2 regions of the Ramlibacter sp. GCM10027632 genome follow, and region 2 is predicted to be linked to the other one. Evidence: riboswitches for the same ligand, from Rfam matches in the RefSeq annotation. Region 2 holds a riboswitch; the other holds the start of a gene.
What was found. Region 2 has a riboswitch for S-adenosylhomocysteine ahead of ahcY (adenosylhomocysteinase). Riboswitches for the same ligand answer to the same signal wherever they lie in the genome.

Region 1 (6,957 bases), on a different contig from region 2:
GGACGGATGCCGCGGTACTTCTCGCCGATCAGGTCCTCGTTGGACAGCGCCTCGTCCGCCGCATAGCCCCACAGGTCCTTGCGCACGCGCTCGTGCAGGCACTCGGCGAAGGCCTCGGCCAGACGGTCGGCCAGGGCCTTGAGCATGATCGCGGAGTAGTCGTCGTGGTCGTCGAGGAAGTACTGCTCCTTCTTGTCCACGCCGATGCCGGCGGTCACGGCGAAGACGCCCACGTAGTCCTTCGCCACGCCCTTGGGCGCGACGAAGTCGGCCAGGCAGCGGCTCGGGCGCATCACGCCGTCCACCGCCTGCTTCTCGGCCTGCTGGCGCAGGCCGTACCAGGTCATGGCCACCTGCGAGCGCGACTCGTCGGTGTACAGCTCGATGTCGTCGTCGTTCACGGTGTTGGCAGGCCACAGCCCCATGACCGCATTGGCGGTGAGCCAGCGGCCCTCGATCAGGCGCTTGAGCATGCGCTGGCCGTCGGCGTAGACACGCACGGCCTCGGTCCCCACGACCTCGTCCTTCAGGATCGCGGGGAACGGCCCGGCCAGGTCCCAGGTCTGGAAGAACGGGCCCCAGTCGATGTACTTCGCGAGCTCGGCGAGGTCGAAGTTGCGGAACACACGCCGGCCGATGAACTTCGGCTGCGGCGGGGTGTAGGCCGACCAGTCGATCGGCGTCTTGTTCGCGCGCGCCTTGTCCAGCGGCCACAGCGGCGCCTGCTTCTTGCCGGCGTGCTGCTGGCGCACCTTCTCGTAGTCGGCGTTCACCTCGTCGATGTACTTGGCCGCCTGCTCGGACAGCAGGCTGGTGGCCACGCTCACGCTGCGCGAGGCATCGGGCACGTAGACCACCGGGCCCTCGTAGTGGGGCGCGATCTTCACCGCCGTATGCACGCGGCTGCAGGTGGCGCCGCCAATGAGCAGCGGGATCTTGCGCAGGCGGAAGTGCTCGTCCTTCTGCATCTCGGCGGCGACGTACTGCATCTCCTCCAGCGAGGGCGTGATCAGGCCCGACAGGCCGATGATGTCCGCGCCCTCGACCTTGGCCCGCGCCAGGATCTCGTGGCAGGGGACCATCACGCCCATGTTCACCACCTCGAAGTTGTTGCACTGCAGGACCACGGTGACGATGTTCTTGCCGATGTCGTGCACGTCGCCCTTGACGGTGGCGATGACGATCTTGCCCTTGGCCTTGACGTCCTCGCCGGCCGCCTCCTGCTGGCGCTTCTCCTCCTCGATGTAGGGGATCAGGTGGGCCACCGCCTGCTTCATCACGCGGGCGGACTTCACCACCTGGGGCAGGAACATCTTGCCCTGGCCGAACAGGTCACCCACGATGTTCATGCCGTCCATCAGCGGGCCTTCGATCACGTGCAGCGGGCGGCCGCCCTGGGCCAGCACGTTGCGGTAGGCCTCCTCGGTGTCCCCGGTGATGAAGTCGGTGATGCCGTGCACCAGCGCATGCGACAGGCGCTGTTCCACCGTGCCGTTGCGCCACTCGTTGCGCTTGCTGTCGTCCTTGGCCGCGCCCTTGGCCTGCTCGGCGATCTCCACCAGGCGCTCGCCGGCGTCGGGCCGGCGATTGAGCACCACGTCCTCCACGCGCTCGCGCAGGGTGGGCTCCACCTCGTCGTAGACGCCGACCATGCCGGCGTTGACGATGCCCATGTCCATGCCCGCCTGGATGGCGTGGTACAGGAACACGGTGTGGATCGCCTCGCGCACCGGGTCGTTGCCGCGGAAGGAGAAGCTCACGTTGGACACGCCGCCCGAGACCTTGGCGCCGGGCAGGTGCTGCTTGATCCAGCGGGTGGCCTCGATGAAGTCGACCGCGTAGTTGTCATGCTCCTCGATGCCGGTGGCGATCGCGAAGATGTTGGGGTCGAAGATGATGTCCTCGGGCGGGAAGTCGAGTTCGTCCACCAGCAGCCGGTAAGCCCGCTCGCAGATCTCGATCTTGCGCTGGTAGGTGTCGGCCTGGCCCTTCTCGTCGAAGGCCATCACCACGGCGGCGGCGCCATAGCGCTTGATCAGCTTGGCCTGGTGGCGGAACGGGGCCTCGCCTTCCTTCAGGCTGATCGAGTTGACGATGGCCTTGCCCTGGATGCAGCGCAGGCCGGCCTCGATCACCTCCCACTTGGAGCTGTCCACCATGATCGGCACGCGGGCGATGTCGGGCTCGCTGGCGACCAGGTTCAGGAAGCGCACCATCGCCGCCTGGCTGTCCAGCATGGCCTCGTCCATGTTGATGTCGATCACCTGGGCGCCGTTCTCCACCTGCTGGCGGGCCACGGCCAGGGCCTCCTCGAACTGGCCGTTCAGGATCAGGCGGGCGAAGGCCTTGGAGCCGGTGACGTTGGTGCGCTCGCCGATGTTGACGAACAGCGTCTTCTCGCCGACCAGCACGGGTTCGAGGCCCGCGAGGCGCATGGGAGGGACGGGAAGGGTGTCGGGATGGGGAGCGTCGGTCTGCATGTGGACTCACCTGGCGGGGAAACACGGGGCTAGGTGAGCGCGGTTGGATTCCTCAAGCCTGACGCCGGGCGGGCCCGGCGCTGCAGCGCTCCTTGAGTGGACCGGCATTTTACCGGCTGCGCCGCGGGCGGGACAGGGCAGGCAACTCGACCGGAGTGGTTGTTACGGACCGGTCTTGCCCGCAGGAACCCGCCATGTTCAAGACCACCAGCCAACGCTTCCTCGCCCCCACCCTGGTCCACGCCGCCCAAGTGGCGACGCCCCGGGCCGCCAGCTCGTCGTCCTCGCTGACCTCGCTCAACTACGCCCTGTGCAGCCGCCTGTCTGACCTCGACCCCCACCACCCCTCGGCCCACCGGGCCGATTCGATCGAGCGCCTGCACGAGGAGTTCGCCGAGTCCCTGGCGGAGGAGTGGCGGGCCCTGGGGTCGCAGGCCCGCTCCGGCCTTTCGCCCGAGGAGCAGGACACCCTGCGCCTGAACCGCACCATCAACGCCAACCTCTCGACGACGCTGGAACACGCGCCCCGGCTGCTGCGGGCCTTCACCCCCGATGCCGACCCCGACGTGCCGGGCCACGCCGCGCTGAAATCCGAGTCGGGCAAGGTGTTCTCCCGCATGGTGCAGCACCCCACCCGTCGGGCGCAGGCCATGGTCTATGCCGCGGCCACCCGTTCGGGTGACCACAAGGCCCTGGGCATCCTGCTGCCCACCCCGCAGGAGCGCCGCGAGGTCGAGCGCATGCGCGAGCAGGCCGGCGACCGCGGGCTGGACCTGCGCACCGTGGTCCAGCTCCGCGACTACGCCCACTTCGCCACCGGCTCCTTCAACTTCTACCGGGCGGCCTCCATCCTGAAGACGATGCATGCCACCTTGGACGTGGCCCTGCTGGTGGAGGACGTGACGGCGCCGTTCACCGAGGCCATCGAGCGCCTGTGGGCCTTCCCCGACGCCCGCGTGACGGGCGACGACGTGCACAAGGGGTGGGTGGGCACCAAGGCCCTGCCGCTGGCACCCGGCACCGGATTCGAATTCAGCCGCCCCATCTCGGCCACGGTGCGGGCGGAGGGCAGCTACGTGCTGCGGGTCACGCCCGACTTGCGCAGCTACAACGTGCACCTGGTCATGCGCGGCGGTGAGGGCCAGCGGGTCAAGGCCGTCCACTTCAGCCTCTACAACGCGCTGTCCACGGTGCACGAGGGCGAGGTCATGGTGCTGCCGAACCAGCGCTTCGTGGTGAAGTCGGCCACCGAGGAGGACGTGCGGGACGGCCAGTCCCTGCAGCCGGTCACCCGCTGCATCGCGCAGAAGGTGGGCGAGCCCCACGTGCTGTGAGGCCCGCGCCGCGCCCGTGCCTTACGCGGCGTCCCTGTAGAAGAAGTCCTTGCGCACGCTGCGAGCGGCCAGCGGCGCGACGGCCTGGCCGATGGCGGCGATGTGCTCCGGCGTGGTGCCGCAGCAGCCGCCGACGATGTTGATCAGCCCCTCGGCCGCGAACTCCCGCAGCAGGCGTGCCGTGACCTCGGGGGTCTCGTCGAAGCCGGTCTCGCTCATGGGGTTGGGCAGGCCGGCGTTGGGGTAGCAGCTGATGTAGGTGTCGCCGGCCACCTTGGCCAGCTCCTGGATGTAGGGGCGCATCAGGGCCGCGCCCAGCGCGCAGTTCAGGCCCACGGCCAGCGGCTTCGCATGGCGCACCGAGTACCAGAAGGCGGTGACGGTCTGGCCGCTGAGGATGCGGCCGGAGGCGTCGGTCACCGTGCCGCTGATGATGATCGGCAGGCGCTCGCCCGATTGCTCGAAGTACTCGTCGATCGCGAACAGGGCAGCCTTGGCGTTCAGCGTGTCGAAGATGGTCTCGACCAGGATCAGGTCCACCCCGCCCTCCACCAGCGCCTGCACCTGCTCGAAGTAGGCGGCGCGCAGCTGCTCGAAGGTGACGTTGCGCGCGCCCGGGTCGTTGACGTCGGGGCTGATGCTGGCAGTGCGCGGCGTGGGGCCGAGGGCGCCGGCGACGAAGCGCGGCTTGTCCGGGGTGGAGAACTTGTCGGCGGCCTCGCGGGCCACCTTCGCGGAGGCCAGGTTCAGCTCGCGCGCCAGGTGGCCGAGCTCGTAATCGTCCTGGGCGATGGAGGTGGCGCCGAAGGTGTTGGTCTCGATCAGGTCCGCGCCGGCGGCCAGGAAGCCCTCGTGGATGTCGCGGATCACGTCCGGGCGGGTCAGGCTCAGGAGCTCGCCGTTGTTCTTCACGTCCACGCCGTGGTCGGCGAAGCGCTCGCCGCGCACCTGTTCCTCGGTCAGGCGCAGGCGCTGGATCATCGTGCCCATGGCACCGTCGATGAGGGCGATGCGCTGGGCGAGGATGCCGGGCAGGGCCTGGCCGCGGGTGTAGGCGATGGGGGAGCTCATGATCCCCGTGATTGTAGGAACTGGCAGGGTCCGGCGCGGGGCCGGGGGATCCGATGACACACCCCCGGGCGTTGCGACGACAATTCCCGGATCTTGTCCGCTCTCCTGAATTCCCCCGCCTCCGCCCCCCTCGCCGTGCTGCGCGAGGTGTTCGGCTACGAGCAGTTCCGCGGCCCGCAGGCCGCCATCATCGACCACGTCAGCGCCGGCGGCGATGCCCTGGTCCTCATGCCCACCGGCGGCGGCAAGTCGCTGTGCTACCAGGTGCCCGCCATCGTGCGCCAGCGCGCCGGGCACGGCGTGACGATCGTCGTCTCGCCCCTGATCGCGCTGATGCACGACCAGGTCGGCGCCCTGCACGAGGCCGGCGTGGAGGCCGCTTTCCTCAACTCCACCCTCAGCGGCGAGGAGGCCAGCGCGGTCGAGCGGCGCATGCTGCGCGGCGAAATCACCCTGCTGTATGCGGCGCCCGAGCGCGTGACCACGCCGCGCTTCCTGGCGCAGCTGGACTCGCTGCACGAGCGCGGGCTGCTGTCGCTCTTCGCGATCGACGAGGCGCACTGCGTGAGCCAGTGGGGCCACGATTTCCGCCCGGAATACCGCGCCCTCACCGTGCTGCACGAACGCTATGCCGGCGTGCCGCGCATCGCCCTCACCGCCACGGCCGACGCGCTCACGCGGCAGGACATCGTCGAGCGCCTGCAGCTCGAGGAGGCGCGCCAGTTCGTCTCCAGCTTCGACCGGCCGAACATCTCCTACACCATCGTCGAGAAGAAGGACCCGTCGCTGCAGCTGCTGCGCTTCATCGAGAACGAGCATGCGGGCGAGGCGGGCGTCGTCTACTGCCAGTCGCGCAAGCGGGTCGAGGACACCGCGGCCTCGCTCAAGGAGCAGGGCATCAACGCCCTGCCCTACCACGCCGGCCTCGATGCCGAGGTGCGCCAGCGCCACCAGGACCGCTTCCTGCGCGAGGACGGCATCGTGATGGTCGCCACCATCGCCTTCGGCATGGGCATCGACAAGCCCGACGTGCGCTTCGTCGCCCACCTGGACATGCCCAAGAACATCGAGGGCTACTACCAGGAGACCGGCCGCGCGGGGCGCGACGGACTGCCCGCCGCCGCCTGGATGGCCTACGGCCTGCAGGACGTGGTGAACCAGCGCCGCATGATCGACGAGAGCCCCGCCGGCGAGGAGTTCAAGCAGGTCATGCGCGGCAAGCTCGATGCCCTGCTCGCCCTGGCGGAGGCCACCGACTGCCGCCGCGTGCGGCTGCTCGGGTACTTCGGCGAGGCCAGCCAGCCCTGCGGCAACTGCGACAACTGCCTGAACCCGCCCCAGGTCTGGGACGGCACCGACGCCGCGCGCAAGCTGCTGTCCACCATCTACCGCGTGCAGCAGCTCAGTGGCATCAGCTTCGGCGCCGGCCACGTCATGGACATCCTGCGCGGCAAGGCGACGGAGAAGGTCAAGCAGTTCGGCCACGAGCAGGTCTCGACCTTCGGCATCGGCGCGGAGTTCAGCGAGGCGCAGCTGCGCGGCGTGCTGCGCCAGCTGATCGCCGTCGGCGCGCTGTCGGTCGATGCCTCGGCCTTCAACACCCTGCAGCTCACCGAGGGCTCGCGCGCGGTGCTGCGCGGTGAGCAGCAGGTCATGCTGCGCGAGGCCGTGGCCGCGCCCGCCTCGCGGGGCCGCCGCACCGCCACGGCCAAGCCCGCGGCGGCGGCGGTGGTCGCGGGGCTCACCGAGGCCGGCCAGGCGCGCTTCGCCGCCCTGCGGGCCTGGCGGGCCGAGGTGGCGCGGGCGCACAACCTGCCGGCCTACGTGGTGTTCCAGGACGCCACGCTCGCCGCCATCGCCGCGCAGGACCCGCACAGCCTGGACGACCTGCAGGGCATCAGCGGCCTGGGCGCCAAGAAGCTCGAGGCCTACGGCGAGGAAGTGCTGCGGGTGGTGGCCGGGGTGCGCTGAGGCCGGCGGGCGGGCCCGGCCGCGCACGCGGCATCACTCGAGGGACACCCCGGTCGCCTCGACGACCGGGCGCCACTTGTTCACCTCTGCCTGCAGGTAGG
Region 2 (6,957 bases):
CCCCAGCAGCATGGCGCCGCCGGCCTGCGGGCGGAACACCTGGATCGCGCCTTCCTCGCCGAGCTGGGCCAGGCCCTGCTGCAGCTGCTTGGTGCGCAGCGGGTTGCGAAGCAGCACCGTCATGAACATCTCCGGCGCGAAGAACGGCAGGCCGGTGAACTGCAGGTTGGCGCCATCGGTGATGGTGTCGCCGAGCTGCACGCCGCCATGGGTGGTGAAGCCGATGATGTCGCCGGCGTAGGCTTCATCGACCGCCTCGCGGCGCTGCGAGAGGAAGGTCACCACCGAGGTCGGGCGCAGCTCCTTGCCGGTGCGTTGCACCTTGAGCTTCATGCCCGGCGTGTACTTGCCCGAGGCCATGCGCACGAAGGCGATGCGGTCGCGGTGGTTGGCGTCCATGTTGGCCTGCACCTTGAACACCACGCCGGCGAAACCGGGGTCGTCGGGCTGGATGGTCTTCTCGACCAGCTGCTTGTTCACCACCAGCGAGCTCTTGCGGGGCTGCGGCGCAGGGGCGAGGTCGACCAGGGCGTCGAGCACCTCCATCACGCCGAAGTTGTTCACGCCGGAGCCGAAGAACACGGGCGTCTGCTTGCCGTCGAGGAAGGCGGGGTGGTCCCAGGCGGGCGAGGCGCCCACGGCCAGCTCCATGCTGTCGGCGGCGGCGGTGTACTCGTCGCCGAAGCGGGCCTGCAGGGTGGCGGCGTCATCCAGCGGAATCGTCTCGAAGTCCTGCGGGCGGCGCTCGCTGCCGGACTCGAACACCGTCATGGCATTCGTGCGCAGGTTCATGATGCCGCCGAACAGCTTGCCCTTGCCCACCGGCCAGGTCATGGGCACGCAGGGCATGCCCAGCTCGCGCTCCACCTCGTCGAGGATGTCCAGGGGCTCGCGCACCTCGCGGTCCATCTTGTTGACGAAGGTGATGATGGGGGTGTTGCGCTGGCGGCAGACCTCGATCAGGCGGCGCGTCTGCGCCTCCACGCCGTTGGCCGCGTCGATCACCATCAGGGCGGCGTCGACCGCGGTCAGCACGCGGTAGGTGTCCTCGGAGAAGTCCTTGTGGCCGGGGGTGTCCAGCAGGTTGATCACGTGGTCGCGATACAGCATCTGCATCACCGAGGAGGCCACCGAGATGCCGCGCTGCTTCTCGATCTCCATCCAGTCGGAGGTGGCGTGGCGCGAGGCCTTGCGCGCCTTCACGCTGCCGGCGATCTGGATCGCGCCGGAGAACAGCAGCAGCTTTTCCGTCAGCGTGGTCTTGCCCGCGTCGGGGTGGGAGATGATGGCGAAGGTGCGGCGACGCCGGGTCTCGGCGGCAAACGGTGAGGCGGACACAGGGAAGAAACTCCGTCGGGACGGCAGGTTGCCAGGAGACTGCAGGGCGCCTGCAGCCGAACCCCCGATTGTCGCCGATGCCCTGGCCGGCGCCCATCCCGCCGGGCCGCCGGCGCGGGGCGGCCGCGCCGGGAGTCCCGCCTCAGCCCCGCCTGAGCCAGGGCGTGAGGACCTGCCCGAGTTCGGCCGGGGTCGCCACGGCCAGCTGGTCGAACCCGCACGCGTGCGCCGGCTTGTCCAGGCGCCAGCCCTTGAAGGCGGTGGCGTCGCGGAAGCGCCTGCCGGTCAGGTGCTCGTAGCTGACCTCGCACACCCGCTCGGGCCGCAGCGGCTCCCAGCGCAGGGCCTTGCCCACATGCCAGGCGCCCTGGTTCTCCGGGGTCTGCACCTGGTCGCGCCAGGGGTGGCCCTCCAGCGCGTTCTCGCGCAGGGGCGCCAGTTCGGCCACCAGCGCGCGCCGCATGTCCACGGTGAAGGTGGCGGCGGTGCCCACGGGCTGCAGTACGCCGGCTTCGTCGTACAGCCCCAGCAGCAGGGAGCCGACGGCCTCCTGGCGGTCGGTGTGCCAGTGGAAGCCGGCGACCACGCAATCGGCGGTATGGGCGTGCTTGACCTTGAGCTGCGTCCGCTTGGCCGGCTGGTAGGGCGCGTCGGCCGGCTTGGCCATGACGCCGTCGAGGCCGGCGCCCTGGAAGCGCGCCAGCCAGTCCTGGGCCACCGCCCGGTCCGCGGTCTGGGGGGTGAGGTGCAGGGGGGACTTGGCGGCGGCCAGCAGGCGCTCGAGTCGGGCGCGCCGGTCCTGCAGGGGCAGGGCCATGGTGCTGCGGCCGCCGGCGGCCAGCAGGTCGAAAGCGACGAAGGCGGAGGGCGCCTTGCGGGCCAGGAACCCGATCAGGGACTCGGACATCTGGATCCGCTTCTGCAGCGACTCGGCGTCCAGCCCCTGCGGGCCGGAGACGACGATCTCGCCGTCCAGGATGCAGCCCTTGGGGAGCTGCTCGGACAGCGCCTTCTCCAGCTCGGGGAAGTAGCGGTTCAGGGGCTTGAGGTCGCGGCCCTGGATCACCACGCCCGCGGGCGTGCGGAACACCAGGGCGCGCAGGCCGTCCCATTTGGGCTCGAAGAGGAAGCCGTCGCCCTCGGGCAGGGCGGGGGCCACCTTGGCCAGCATGGGGTCGATCGGGGAGGCGGGCATGTTCACTGCGGTCATGCCCCGCTTTTACCACTGGCCCGGGGCGGCCCGCACCGGGGCGCCGCACTATAGTCCCGTCATGCGCCTGATCCCCGCCCTCCTCCTGGCGGCCGCCACGGCCGCCAGCGCCCAGTCCGCCCCTCGTTCCGGCGAGGCCATCGTCCGCGACGCCTGCATGGCCTGCCACGGCGAGGGGTTGCTCAAGGCCCCCCGGCTGGGGGACCGCAAGGCCTGGGCACCCCTGATCCGGGAGGGCCAGCCGGCCCTGACCGCCACCGCCTGGACCGGCATCCGCCAGATGCCCCCCAAGGGCGGCCGCGCCGACCTGAGCCTCGAGGAACTCGCCCGGGCGGTCGCCTACATGGCCCGCCAGGGCGGCGGCAACTGGCCCGACCCCGACGCCGCCACGCTGGCGCGGATCGAGGCGGCGGTGAAAAAACGCGAGGCGCGCGGGGCCAAGCCCTGACACGCTAAAATCGGGGCTTCATCCGAGGAGCGTTGCAGCACGTCCCGTGCGAGGCTCGGATTCCATCTCTTGCAACGACGCTCACCCACGCTGTCCGTGCGGTGAGGCCTCCTCCCCCGGCTGGCGTGGCCTTCAGTTGAACCTGACTTGGAGCCACCCATGAACGCCATCCTCAAGCCCGCAGCCACGACCGACTGCGCCATCGCCGACCTGTCCCTGGCCGACTGGGGCCGCAAGGAAATCCGCATCGCCGAGACCGAGATGCCCGGCCTGATGGCCATCCGCGAGGAGTTCGCGGCCAAGCAGCCCCTCAAGGGCGCGCGCATCACCGGCTCGCTGCACATGACGATCCAGACGGCGGTGCTGATCGAGACGCTGCAGGCGCTGGGCGCCGACGTGCGCTGGGCCTCGTGCAACATCTTCTCCACCCAGGACCATGCCGCCGCGGCCATCGTCGCCAACGGCACGCCGGTGTTCGCCATCAAGGGCGAGTCCCTCGAGGACTACTGGGACTACACCCACCGCATCTTCGAGTTCGGCCCCAAGGGCTCGGCCACCGAAGGCCCCAACATGATCCTGGACGACGGCGGCGACGCCACCATGCTCATGCACCTGGGCAAGCGCGCAGAGAGGGACCCGAGCGTCCTGACCAACCCCGGCAGCGAGGAAGAGCGCATCCTGTTCGCGTCCATCAAGGCCAAGCTGGCCGTCGATCCCACCTGGTACAGCCGCAAGAGCGCGCAGATCCTGGGCGTGACCGAGGAGACCACCACCGGCGTGCACCGCCTGAAGGAAATGTCGGCCAAGGGCACGCTGATGTTCCGCGCCATCAACGTCAACGACTCCGTCACCAAGAGCAAGTTCGACAACCTGTACGGTTGCCGCGAATCGCTGGTGGACGGCATCAAGCGCGCCACCGACGTGATGATCGCCGGCAAGGTGGCCCTGGTGGCCGGCTATGGCGACGTGGGCAAGGGCTCGGCCCAGGCCCTGCGCGCCCTCTCGGCCCAGGTCTGGGTGACCGAGATCGACCCGATCAATGCCCTGCAGGCCGCCATGGAAGGCTTCCGCGTGGTGACCATGGACTGGGCCGCCGACAAGGCCGACATCTTCGTGACCGCCACCGGCAACAAGTCGGTCATCACCTACGAGCACATGGCGAAGATGAAGGACCAGGCCATCGTCTGCAACATCGGCCACTTCGACAACGAGATCGACGTTGCGACCCTCGAGGCCAAGTGCCAGTGGGAGGAGATCAAGCCGCAGGTGGACCACGTGATCTTCGAGGACGGCAAGCGCATCATCCTGCTGGCCAAGGGCCGCCTGGTGAACCTGGGCTGCGCCACCGGCCACCCGAGCTTCGTGATGTCCTCCTCCTTCGCCAACCAGACGATCGCGCAGATCGAGCTGTTCTCGCACCCCGAGGGCTACGACGTGGGCAAGGTCTACACCCTGCCCAAGCACCTGGACGAGAAGGTCGCCCGCCTGCACCTGAAGAAGATCGGCGCGCAGCTCACCGAGCTGAGCGACGAGCAGGCCGACTACATCGGCGTGCCCAAGCAGGGCCCGTACAAGCCGGACACCTACCGCTACTGATCGCGCAGGCAGCGGCATGCGCGCCGACCAGTTGCTCGTGGACCGCGGGCTGGCCACCAGCCGCTCGCAGGCGCAGCGGCTGATCGCCTCGGGCATGCGCTGGCTCTCGCGCGAGGGCTGGAAGCCTGTCGCCAAGAACGGCGAGGAGCTGCCCGCCGGGTGCGAGATCGAGCTGGCCGACGACGCCGAGGTGCGCTATGTCTCGCGCGGCGGCCTCAAGCTCGCCGGCGCGCTGCGCGCCAGCGGCCTCGACGTGGCGGGCCGCGTGTGCCTGGACGTGGGCCAGTCCACCGGCGGTTTCACCGACTGCCTGCTGCAGCAGGGCGCGGCCCGCGTGGTGGGCGTGGACGTGGGCCACGGCCAGCTGCACCCGCGCATCCGCGGCGACGCGCGCGTCGCCTGCCTGGAGCGTATCAATGCGCGCCACCTCGTGGCGGCGGACCTGCCCGAGGCGGCCTACGGCTTCATCACCGGCGACCTGTCGTTCATCTCGCTCACGCTGGTGCTGCCGGCGCTGGCGCCGCTGCTGGCCGAGGGCGGTGACCTGCTGATGCTGGCCAAGCCGCAGTTCGAGCTGCAGCCGGGGCAGGTGGGCAAGGGCGGCATCGTGCGCGATGCGTCGCTGTACGCCGAGGTGGAGCGCAGGCTGCGCGTGTGCTGCGAGTCGCTGGGGCTGCGCGTGGCGGGCTGGTTCGACAGCCCGATCGCCGGCGGTGACGGCAACCGCGAGTTCTTCATCCACGCCCGCCAGGGCGGTTGACCCTCGATTCCCCGATTGTTCGAATTGCGAGAAGGAGAAGCCGATGCTTCCCATCAGCCTTGAGTTCTTTCCCCCCAAGACGCCCGAGGGCGCGGCCAAGCTGCGCGCCGCGCGCCAGGCCCTGTACGCGCTGAAGCCGGAGTTCTGCTCCGTCACCTTCGGCGCGGGCGGCTCGACGCAGGAGGGCACGCTGGCGGCCGTCACCGAGATCATGGGCGAGGGCGTGCCCGCCGCGCCCCACCTCTCGTGCATCGGCCAGACGCGGGCCAGCATCCGCGAGCGCCTGGCGGCCTACCGCGCGGCCGGCGTGCAGCGCATCGTCGCCCTGCGCGGCGACCTGCCCTCGGGCTACGGCATGGGCGGCGAGTTCCGCTATGCCAGCGACCTGGTGGCCTTCATCCGAGAGGAGACGGGCGACCACTTCCACCTCGAGGTGGCGGCCTACCCGGAGGTGCATCCGCAGGCGAAGTCGCCGCAGTCGGACCTGGAGGCCTTCGCGGCCAAGGTGAAGGCCGGCGCGAACTCGGGCATCACGCAGTACTTCTTCAACAGCGACGCCTACTTCCGCTATGTCGACGACCTGTACAAGCTGGGGGTCGACGTGCCGATCGTGCCGGGCATCATGCCCATCACCAGCTCCACGCAGCTGATGCGGTTCTCCGATGCCTGCGGCGCCGAGATCCCACGCTGGATCCGGCTGCGCCTGCAAAGCTACGGTGACGACACGGCCTCGATCAAGGCCTTCGGGCTCGACGTGGTGGCCGGCCTGTGCGAGCAGCTCACGGTGGCCGGCGTGCCCGGCCTGCACTTCTACACGATGAACCAGTCGGCGGCGGTGCTGGCGATCTGCGGCGCGCTGGGGGACTGACCGCCTCCGCCGGGGAGCGCCTCAGGACAGGGGGCCCCAGCCGGAACCGCGCGCGGGCGGGCCCGGGCGCAAGGGATCGGACAGGGGCGCGAGCGGCGCTGGCTGCGACAGGAAGGCCTTGTAGCGCCCGCTGCGATTGAGCTTCATGTAGATGCGGTGAAGGTGTGTCTTCACCGTGGTGTCGCTGATCGCGAGCTGGCGGCCGATCTCCTTGTTGCTCAGGCCGTCCCCTGCGAGGGTCAGGATCTCCTCTTCCCGCGCGGTGAGCCGGTTCTCGCCGCCGGTGGCCGTGGGGGCGGCCGCATGCGGTGTGCTCAGGCACTGGTGCAGGGTGCGATAGAGCAGTTCATGGTCGTACCAGGCGCCGTCGGCCTGCACGGCGGCCAGGGCCTGGGCCACGTCGTCCGGATCCGGGATGCCTTCCAGGATGCCCGCGGCGCCGCCGCGGATGGCGCCGATCACCAGGTCCTGCGTGGCGACTTCGGCGGCGAGCAGCACGCGGGTGCCCGGGCTCACGCGCCGCAGCTGGCGCAGCGTGCGCTCCACGAGCTCCCCCTCGGGGATCTCGGCGATGGCGATGTCGGGCCGCAGGTGGGAGGCATCGTCCAGCAGGCGCGCCAGGTCGCACGACGCGCACACGAAGGATTCACTGCGGGCGATGGATTCCAGCACGCGGCAGATCTCGCGTCCGCGGGCCGGGTCGTTGTAGGCGATGAGAACGGCGATATCCACGAGTA

Region 1: another riboswitch for S-adenosylhomocysteine. It lies ahead of metH (methionine synthase); the one in region 2 lies ahead of ahcY (adenosylhomocysteinase).

Annotation. Positions count from the first base shown of each region.
Region 1 covers NZ_JBHTGW010000006.1:167,221-174,177, reverse strand. The annotation lists gene metH (methionine synthase) at 1-2,435, opposite strand, end outside; S-adenosyl-L-homocysteine riboswitch at 2,509-2,580, opposite strand; gene ACFQZY_RS11240 (hypothetical protein) at 2,675-3,814, shown strand; gene ACFQZY_RS11235 (homocysteine S-methyltransferase family protein) at 3,836-4,885, opposite strand; gene recQ (DNA helicase RecQ) at 4,979-6,856, shown strand; gene ACFQZY_RS11225 (tripartite tricarboxylate transporter substrate binding protein) at 6,890-6,957, opposite strand, start outside.
Region 2 covers NZ_JBHTGW010000013.1:53,988-60,944, forward strand. The annotation lists gene ACFQZY_RS17305 (peptide chain release factor 3) at 1-1,338, opposite strand, end outside; gene ACFQZY_RS17310 (ATP-dependent DNA ligase) at 1,481-2,548, opposite strand; gene ACFQZY_RS17315 (c-type cytochrome) at 2,610-2,996, shown strand; S-adenosyl-L-homocysteine riboswitch at 3,015-3,086, shown strand; gene ahcY (adenosylhomocysteinase) at 3,156-4,592, shown strand; gene ACFQZY_RS17325 (TlyA family RNA methyltransferase) at 4,609-5,352, shown strand; gene metF (methylenetetrahydrofolate reductase [NAD(P)H]) at 5,396-6,220, shown strand; gene ACFQZY_RS17335 (LuxR C-terminal-related transcriptional regulator) at 6,242-6,952, opposite strand.